3 regions of the Rhodoferax sp. GW822-FHT02D07 genome follow, and region 2 is predicted to be linked to each of the others. Evidence: predicted binding sites of a transcription regulator. Region 2 holds the regulator's gene; each other region holds the start of a gene.

Region 1 (3,274 bases), on a different contig from region 2:
TGACACCGGTATTGGCTGCAGGCTTGGTCCCCTGCACCACGGTCACGTTCCCTCCCGACACCAGCTTGCAGTTCTTGGCCTGGGCTTCACTGACGGTGTTGGTGTACTCGTTGCCGCAACGGTAAATGCGGTCCTGCGCCAGCGCATTGCCGGCGCACGCCAAGGCCATCAGGGAAAAGAGAAGAGAGGTTTTCATGCAGTGTCCGCGCCAACAGAGCCTAGGCGCCTGTTTCAGTATGCGCCAAAAAGTGCCCAAAAACAAAAAGTGCCCCAGTATCCATTCGCATTGGACCGGAATCTGTGTCACTTTGTTTGCAAAAAAAAGGACGGCTTGCGCCGTCCTTTTTGCCTGTAGCGCTGCCGGGTAGGCAGCAGACATTACAGGGAGTAGTACATATCGTATTCGACAGGGTGGGGAGCCATGCGGAAACGGGTCACTTCAGACATCTTCAGTTCGATGTAGGCATCGAGCATGGAGTCAGTGAATACGCCACCCTTGGTCAGGAAGCCGCGGTCCTTGTCGAGATATTCCAGGGCCTGGTCGAGGCTGTGGCACACGGTCGGCACCTTTGCATCTTCCTCGGGAGGCAGATGGTAGAGGTCCTTGGTGGCAGCTTCGCCGGGGTGGATCTTGTTTTCCACGCCATCCAGACCGGCCATCATCAGTGCAGAGAAAGCGAGGTAGGGGTTGGCAGATGGATCGGGGAAGCGCGCTTCGATACGACGGCCCTTGGGGTTTGCCACAAAGGGAATACGGATGGAGGCGGAGCGGTTGCGGGCAGAGTAAGCCAGCTTCACGGGCGCTTCGAAACCGGGAACCAGGCGCTTGTAGCTGTTGGTGCCGGGGTTGGTGATGGCATTCAGGGCACGGGCGTGCTTGATGATGCCGCCGATGTAGTACAGGGCGAAATCAGACAGGCCAGCGTAGCCGTCGCCTGCGAACAGGTTCTTGCCGTCTTTCCAGATGGATTGGTGCACGTGCATGCCGGAACCGTTGTCGCCAGCGTAGGGCTTGGGCATAAAGGTGGCGGTCTTGCCGTAGGCATTGGCCACGTTCCAGACCACGTACTTCAGGTTCTGGGTCCAGTCGGCGCGCTCCACCAGGGTGGAGAACTTGGTGCCGATTTCGTTCTGGCCAGCGCCCGCCACTTCGTGGTGGAACACTTCAACCGGAATGCCCAGGGATTCGAGGATCAGGGACATTTCGGCGCGCATGTCTTGCGTGCTGTCGACGGGAGGAACGGGGAAGTAGCCGCCCTTGGTGGTGGGACGGTGGCCGCGGTTGCCGCCTTCGAGCTGTTTGCCGGAGTTCCAGGGTGCTTCGTATTCTTCGATTTCGAAGCCAACCTTGCCGGGTTCGTTGGACCAGCGCACACCGTCGAACAGGAAGAACTCAGGCTCGGGTCCGAAGTAGGCGGTGTCACCCATGCCGGAGGCCTTCAGGTAGGCTTCAGCGCGCTTGGCAATGGAGCGGGGGTCACGATCGTAGGCCTTGCCGTCGGAAGGCTCAACCACGTCGCACTGCAGGAACAGAGTGGTTTCTTCGAAGAAGGGGTCAATGTTGGCCGTGTTGGGGTCAGGCATCAACTGCATGTCGGAGGCTTCAATGCCCTTCCAGCCAGCGATGGAGGAACCGTCGAAGGCATGGCCGGATGTGAACTTGTCTTCGTCGAAAGCGGAAATCGGCACGGTCACGTGCTGTTCTTTACCGCGGGTATCGGTGAAACGGAAGTCAACGAACTTGACTTCATTCTCTTTCACCAGTTTCATCACGTCTGCGACGGTCTTGGCCATCAAATACTCCTGTTGCACGGTTGTAAAAAGAATTGCCCTGCTCACAATGCAGCTTTTGTGCCAAAGCACAGGGCTCTGGCGTTTCGGCAAACGGGGCTATTTTGCCCCGATAAAGCCGGCATTTTCCGGTGCGCACCGTAAAGAAGCGCACTGGTAACCCGCCACACACCCAGAATGCACCAAACAAGTGCAATCCAATGACGCACCAAATTGATGCAATTTCAAGAGCGCACCAAGTTCGGGCCCAACGACAAGTCCATACCTGCAAGAGCCGCGCGCAGCGCCCCGAAAGCCGCCTCCACCGCCGCCGGCGCCCCCTTGACGCCCAGCTCAATATGGCGCCCCCATTCGGGGTGGTCCACACTGGGGAGGCTGAAGACCTTGATCGGGTGCTCGCGCTCCAGTGCTTCCATCAAGGGCGTGAGCGCGGACTCAATGGCACCAAAGATGATCACGGAACGCTCCAGATGCGCCTCGCGCACAAACAGGTGGGAATAGCGGCGATCCAGCACCGAGGCCACCATGGGCCAGGCCATGACGGGGAAGCCCGGCACAAAGTGCACATGCCCTCCTCCCTCGCCCACGCAGCTGAAACCGGGAATCTTGTTGTACGGGTTGGCAATGATCTCGGCCCCCTGCGGAAACACGCCCATATTGAGCCGGTGCTGGTTGTCTGCGCGGTTGGGCTCATAAGGCAAGCCCTGCTCGCGCGCCACGTCCTGCATGCGTTCGTAGATCAGGGCTTCGGCCTGCGGGTGCAGCACTAGGGGCAAGCCCAGCGCCCTCGCAGCACACTGGCGGGTGTGGTCATCGGGCGTCGCACCTATGCCGCCAAAAGAAAACACCACATCACCGGAGTCAAAGGCTCGCTTCAGGGTTTGCGTGATGCGCGCCGGGTCGTCTCCCACATAGTCAGCGTAGGCGACCTGCAGGCCACGCTCCCCCAGTAGTTCGATGGCCTTGGCAAGGTGCTTGTCGGCGCGCTTGCCGGAGAGGATTTCGTCTCCGATGATGAGCAGACCAAAGTTCATGGCAGCTCCAGGTGTTCGGCAGAAGGCTCCAGCATGGCCGGCTCCACGGGATCGGGGGTGGCAGCCGTGGCCTGCTCGCAGCGCATTTGCTGCAAGGCCGCCAGGCAGTAGTGGGTGAACCACAGGGAAGAGAAAGCGAAGATCAGGGTGTAGAGCCAGATGGAGAGCGGCACCAGCACCGGTGCCAGCGCCACCGCCACAAAGCCCACCGACCAGATCAGGCTGGGCGCCGCGCCCAGGTAGCCAGTGAACACCCCCATGCCAAGCAGCCACCAGCGATGGCGGCGCATCAGGGCGTGACGCTCATCGGCTGTGGCGTGGTCTGCCAGCGCGTCAAAGGCCAGCACGCGGTAGGTCAGCCAACCCCAGATCAGCGGCGGCAGCACCAGCACCAGGGGCGGCAACAGCCACAGCGGCATGGACAGCAACAGCAGGAACAGGGCGCCAAC
Region 2 (3,274 bases):
CCATAGGGCGGGTTCAGCACCATCACGCCGCCGCCCTCAATCGGGGGCATGCGCTGTAGCGCGTCGCCGCCGCGGAACTCAATCACATCGGCCACACCGGCGCGCTGCGCATTGCGCTGGGCAAAGTCCACCATGCGGTGGGACACATCGCTGCCGTAGATCAGCGCGGTCTGGCCCGGCTCGGGCTTGACCACGTTGGCCGCGGCCTCGGCCTTCATGTCCGCCCACTCCTGCGAACGGAAGGGCCGGTATTTCTCGAACGCAAAGCGGCGCAGCGAGCCGGCCGCGATGTTGCAGGCAATCTGCGCGGCTTCAATGGCCACGGTGCCGCTGCCGCAGCAGGGGTCATACAGCGGCATCAGGTCGTCGTCGCCCGAGGCCCAGCCGCTGGCGGCAATCATGGCCGCGGCCAATGTCTCTTTCAGCGGCGCGTCGCCCTTGTCCTCGCGCCAACCGCGCTTGAACAGCGGCTCGCCCGAGGTGTCGATGTACAGCGAGCAGGCGTCGGTGGTCAGGTGGGCGTAAATGCGTACATCGGGCCACTGGGTATTCACGTCAGGGCGCACGCCATTGGCCACTTCGCGGAAGCGGTCGCAGACGGCGTCTTTCACCTTGAGCGCAGCAAAGTTCAGCGAGGTCAGCGGGCTGTGCTGCGCGGTCACCTCGATCTTGATGCTCTCTTTGGGCGTGAACCACTGCTCCCACGGCACCTGCATGCCGGCGCGGTACAGGTCCTGCTCACTGCGATACTCGGTGTACGACACCAGCACCAGCACGCGCTGGGCCAGGCGGCTGTACAGGTTGAGCAACATGGCGTGCGCAAACGAGGTGCGCACGGCCACGCCACCGCGCTGCTTGGTCACGCAACCGGGGGGCAGGCCGGTGATCTGCAAAATCTCCGGCGCCAGGTACTCCTCCACGCCGGCGGCGCAGGGGAGAAAAAGGGTCAATTGGTTCATAGCGCTTTGCGGAGTGAGGCGGGGGCGATTTTCAGGCCCTCGCGGTATTTGGCCACGGTGCGCCGCGCGCACTCGATGCCTTGCTCCTTGAGCATGTCGGAAATCTGGTTATCGCTCAAGGGCTTTTTGCTGCTCTCTGAGGCGATGAACTGCTTGATGAGCGCACGCACCGCGGTGCTGGAGGCGTTGCCCCCGCTCTCGGTGCCCAGGCCGGAGCCAAAGAAGTACTTGAGCTCAAAGGTGCCAAACGGCGTGGCCATGTACTTGGCCGTGGTCACGCGGCTAATGGTGGACTCGTGCAAGCCCAGCTCGTCGGCAATCTCGCGCAGCACCAGCGGGCGCATGGCGAGTTCGCCGTGGGTGAAAAAGTTCTTTTGTCGCTCCACAATGGCCGTGCTCACGCGCAGGATGGTGTCAAAGCGCTGCTGGATGTTCTTGATGAACCAGCGCGCCTCCTGCAGGCGCTGCTGCAGCGCGGCATGGCCGCCGGCATCCTTGCCGCCGCGGTGGTTGCGCAGCACATTGGCGTAGATATCGTGCACCTTGAGGCGCGGCATCACGTCGGGATTGAGCTGAACACGGAACTTCGGAATGCCGCCGGCCTTGCCAATGGACACCACCAGCACATCGGGCACGATGATGTTGCGTTCCACATCCACAAAGCGGCGGCCGGGCTTGGGCTCAAGCCGCGCAATCAGCGCAATCGCCTCACGCACAAACGCATCGCTGCCCACGCCCATCTGCACCAGGCGCTTGATGTCGCGCCGCGCCAGCAGGTCCATGGGCTGGCGGCAGATGGCCAGCGCCACCTGCAACACTTCCAGCCGGTCGTGCTCACCATCGTCTTCGGCCAGGGTCAGCAGAGCTTGCAGCTGCAGGCGCAGGCATTCGCCCAGGTCGCGCGCGCCCACGCCGACGGGCTCCAGGCTGTGCAACAGGCCCAGCGCCACGGTGAAGTGGTGCACCAGATCCTGCAGCTGCTCTTCATCTCCAGGGCTCAGACTACGCGCCAAGTCTTCCAGCGGGTCCTCCAGGTAGCCGTCTTCATTGAGCGACTCGATCAGGAAGCGCAGCGCCGCTGCATCGGTGGCATTCAAGCGCAGGCTCAGGGCCTGGCGGTGCAGAAAGACCTGCAGCGATTCAGAGGAACGCGCCAGCTCGGTGGCGTCCTTCTCTTCGTCATCGCCCAGGTTGTTGGCCTTGGCTTTGGCATCCACGCCCCATTCGCCGTCGTCAGGCGTCATTTCGGTGGTGCCGTCGCCCTCCCAGTTGGGCTCCTCGCTGCTGCTCAGTGGCGTGGCATCTTCATCATTGGAGGTGCCAGCCCCTGTGGATGTTGCATAGTCAGCTACAGAATTAGGAGCATATTCGGCGTCACCGGCTTCGGACAGGCGATCGCCCTCGCTCACCACAGCGTCCGCAGCGTTCAACCCAAAGTCTTCACGCTCGGCCCGGTCCTCGGTCAGCTCCAGAAACGGGTTTTCGTCCAGCATCTGCTCCACCTCCTGGCTCAGCTCCAGCGTGGAGAGCTGCAGCAGACGGATGGACTGCTGCAACTGGGGCGTGAGCGCCAGGTGTTGGGAGACGCGTAATGACAGCCCTTGCTTCATCACATCTTGAAGTGTTCGCCGAGATAGACGCGGCGCACATCGGCGTTGTTCACGATCTCGGAGGGGGTGCCCTGCGCCAGCACATGGCCGTCGCTGATGATGTAGGCGTGGTCGCAAATGCCCAGGGTCTCGCGCACGTTGTGGTCGGTGATGAGCACCCCAATGCCACGGCCCTTCAGGAAGTTGATGATGCGCTGGATCTCGATCACCGCGATCGGGTCAATACCGGCAAAGGGTTCGTCCAACAGGATGAAGCGCGGGTTGGTGGCCAGTGCGCGCGCAATCTCCACACGGCGACGCTCCCCGCCCGACAGCGCCAGGGAGGGTGACTCGCGCAGATGCTCCACGCGCAGCTCCTGCAGCAAGGCGGTCAGGCGCTTTTCAATTTCGGCAGAACTAAGCGGGTTGCCGCCGGCATCCCGCTGCAACTCCAGCACGGCGCGCACGTTGTCTTCCACATTCAGTTTGCGGAATATGGACGCCTCCTGGGGCAGGTAGCCCAGCCCCAGGCGCGCACGGCGGTGGATGGGCATGTGCTCGATGGACTGACCATCGATGGTGATGTCACCCGCGCTGGCGCGCAGCAGGCCCACGATCATGTAGAACGAGGTGGTCTTGCCCGCCCCATTGGGGCCCAGCAGGCCCACCACCTCGCCGGTGCGCACGGCCAGGGACACGTCCTTGACCACCTGGCGCTTGCCGTAG
Region 3 (3,274 bases), on a different contig from region 2:
CGGCTTCGGCCTTGGGGCCGCTGGCACGGCGCGGGTCGCGCACTTCCACGCACAGCGCGGTGCGGGTGATCCAGTGCGCGCTCTCGAAGCGGTCGGGGGCCTGGGCGTAGCGCGCGGGTTCGGGCTGGCGTGCCTGCAGGGCCTTGTCGCCGGCCTCGCCGCTCACGCCGGGCGCCTGCAGGCTGCGGCGGGCTTCGGGGGTGCTCAGGTTGCCGGCAAGGTAGGGCAGGCCGCTGTCGGTGACGCTGCCACCTTGCGCATTGCTGCCGGGGGCGTAGCGCGCGGCAAAGCGGCTGTGCGGGGGCAGGGGGCCGCGGTCTTCGGTGGGGTCGCGTTCGATCAGGTAGGGGTAGTCGCCCTGGCTGACCCAGGGCAGCGAATCCAGCGGCAGGCGCAGGCCCATGGGCGAGTCGCCGGGCATGAGGTACATGCGCTCGTCGCGGAAGAACCAGGGCCCGGTGGTCCACTCGGGGCCGCTCAGGCCGGGGTTGTTGCTGGCGCCGGCTTTGAGCGGCAGCACATAGCCAACCACCGAATCCAGCTTCTGCTCGAACACGCGGCGCAGGCGGGCACGTTCCATCTCGTCGTCGAGCTTGGCGTTGAAGGGGTCCACGTTCACCGGCAGACGGCGCTCGCGCCAGAGGTAGTACCAGGTGTCCTCATAGCCGGCCTGCACGTATTTGTCAGTCAGGCCCAGCTTGCCGGCCAGGGTGCGGATGAAGTAGCCCGCATCCTCGGCCACATAGTGGGTGGGCTCGCGTTCGTCGGTAAAGAGGGCGGTGTTGTTCCAGACTTTCTGCTTGTCGGCGCGCCAGTAGATGTTGAGCGCCCAGCGTGGCAGCTGCTCACCGGGGTACCACTTGCCTTGGCCAAAGTGCAGAAAGCCACCCTGGCCGTATTCGTCGCGCAGCTTGTGCGTCAGCTCGGTGGCAAAGCCGCGTTTGGTCGGGCCCAAGGCATCAGTGTTCCACTCGGGCGCGTCGCGGTCGTTCACTGCAACAAAAGTGGGTTCGCCGCCCATGGTGAGGCGTACATCGCCGGCCAGCAGCTCGGCATCCACGGCTTCGCCCAGCGCCATGACGGAGCCCCATTGCTCGGGGGTATAGGGCTTGGTGACGCGGGGAGATTCGTAAATGCGGGTGACCTGCATGTGGTGGCTGAACTCCACCTCGCTCTTGTCCACACCGCCTTCGATGGGGGCGGCGCCGCTGGGCTGCGGTGTGCAGGCCAGGGGGATGTGGCCTTCGCCGGCCAGCAGGCCGCTGGTGGCGTCCAGGCCGATCCAGCCAGCGCCGGGCAGGTAGACCTCGCACCAGGCGTGCAGGTCGGTGAAATCGACCTCAGTGCCGCTGGGGCCGTCCAGCGATTTCACGTCGGGCGCGAGCTGGATCAGGTAGCCCGAGACAAAGCGCGCAGCCAGGCCGCAGCGGCGCAGCAACTGCACCAGCAGCCAGGCCGAATCGCGGCAGGAACCGCTGGCCAGCGCCAGGGTTTCTTCGGGCGTTTGCACGCCGGGTTCCATGCGGATGGTGTAGCTGACGGCCTTGTGCACCAGCTGGTTGATGTCCACCAGAAAGTCGATGGTGCGGCGCTTTTTCAGGTCGATCTTGTCCAGAAAGCCCTTGAACAGCGGCTCCATGGCGTCGGCCACGAGGTAGGGCGCCAGTTCCTGCTTGAGGGCGGACTCGTACTGGAAGGGGAACTCTTCGGCGCTCGGCTCCAGGAAGAAGTCGAAGGGGTTGTAGACCGCCATTTCGACCACCAGGTCCACGGTGACCTTGAACTGGGTGGTCTTCTCGGGGAAGACCAGGCGGGCCTGGTAGTTGGCGAAGGGGTCCTGCTGCCAGTTGATGAAGTGGTTGCCGGGTTCGACCTTGAGGGAGTAGGACAGAACTTTGCTGCGGCAGTGGGGCGCAGGGCGCAGACGGATAACTTGGGGGCCCAGATTGACCAAACGGTCGTAGGTGTAGTGGGTAACGTGGTTCAGCGCTGCGTGAATGGACATGGGCCGGTCTCGGTAGGGTACACACTGGAAAGCCGGTGCGCTGTCTGCCGCACCGACCCCATCCTAACAATGGTGGATGACGAGGGGTTCCAAGCAAGTCCCGCGCCATGCAGCCCAGCCCTTTGGCGGCGCGGTTAGCATGGCCGCATGTTCTTTGCCGCCAACCGCACCAGCGCATGGCCCCGCACGGTGTTTGCGGCGCTGCTGGGCTTTGTGCTGGGGGCGGCGCTGCAGTTGCAGCAGGCGGCTTTGTGGCCGGTGTGGGTCTATGGATTATTTGTGCTGCTGGCCCCCGTCCTGTATGTGCAAGCAGCTCCTGAAAAGATAGCACGTTGGCTGCCAAGCCGCGATGGTCTGCTGCCTCTGGGGCTGGCCTGTGTGCTGGTGTGGTGTGCTGGCATGGCGCTGGGCTTGGGCAGCACCGGTTTGCGCGCGGTTGTCTTTGCCTGCCACACGCTGGCCCCGGCGCTGGAGGGGCACGACCTGCGGGTCACCGGTGTGGTGGAGGGCTTGCCGCAGCCCACGGACGCCGGCCTGCGCTTTACCCTGCGCGTGGAACATGCCCTGCTGGACGGGCAGCCGGCGGTGGTGCCCGGGCGCTGGGCTGTGGGCTGGTATGCCCAGGGCTACGCGCTGGGTGGCGAGCAGACGGGTTTGCAGCGCGTGCCGGCCCCGCTGCAGGCGGGCGAGCGCTGGCAGTTCACCCTGCGGCCTAAGGCACCGCATGGCAGCATCAACCCGCATGGCTTTGACTACGAGCTTTATCTGTGGGAGCAGGGCGTGCAGGCCCGTGCCTATGTGCGCGCCGGCCCGCGCGACCCCGAGCCGCGCCAGCTGGGCCAGACCTGGCAGGCGCCGGTGGCCTGGGCGCGTCAGCAGTTGCGCGATCGCATTCTGGCGGCCCTGCCAGAGCGGCGCGCCGCCGGCCTGTTGGCCGCGCTGGTAGTGGGTGACCAAGCGGCGGTGGAGCGCAGTGACTGGGATGTCTACCGCGCCACGGGCGTCAGTCACCTGATCTCGATTTCAGGCCTCCACATCACCATGTTTGCCTGGGGCGCTGGTTGGTTCACGGGCTGGTTGTGGCGGCGCTCGCGCCGACTGTGCCTGTTGTTGCCAGCGCCCTCTGCCGCGCTGCTGGGTGGCCTGTTGCTGGCCACGGCCTATGCGGTGCTGGCGGGTTGGGGTGTGCCAGCGCAGCGCACCTGCCTCATGCTGGCAACCGTGAGCCTGCTGCGTCTGGCTGGCGCGCGCTGGCCCTGGCCGTTGGTG

Evidence for each region. Region 2 encodes sigma-54, which starts transcription at its own class of promoters, with help from an activator protein. Its sites were predicted from a motif close to TGGCANGNAANCTGCTTT; they were not measured.
Region 1: a site for sigma-54 is predicted at 1,840-1,857, ahead of glnA (type I glutamate--ammonia ligase). Genes of this name have one in related genera too.
Region 3: a site for sigma-54 is predicted at 2,096-2,113, ahead of AC1RNN_RS07895 (transglutaminase family protein). Genes of this name have one in related genera too.

The regions. Positions count from the first base shown of each region.
Region 1 covers NZ_JBXAOD010000001.1:546,010-549,283, reverse strand. The annotation lists gene AC1RNN_RS02650 (hypothetical protein) at 1-196, opposite strand, end outside; gene glnA (type I glutamate--ammonia ligase) at 379-1,794, opposite strand; gene AC1RNN_RS02640 (competence/damage-inducible protein A) at 2,016-2,825, opposite strand; gene AC1RNN_RS02635 (EI24 domain-containing protein) at 2,822-3,274, opposite strand, start outside.
Region 2 covers NZ_JBXAOD010000008.1:156,771-160,044, reverse strand. The annotation lists gene AC1RNN_RS17390 (THUMP domain-containing class I SAM-dependent RNA methyltransferase) at 1-959, opposite strand, end outside; gene rpoN (RNA polymerase factor sigma-54) at 956-2,569, opposite strand; gene lptB (LPS export ABC transporter ATP-binding protein) at 2,569-3,274, opposite strand, start outside.
Region 3 covers NZ_JBXAOD010000002.1:692,033-695,306, reverse strand. The annotation lists gene AC1RNN_RS07895 (transglutaminase family protein) at 1-2,005, opposite strand, end outside; gene AC1RNN_RS07890 (DNA internalization-related competence protein ComEC/Rec2) at 2,153-3,274, shown strand, end outside.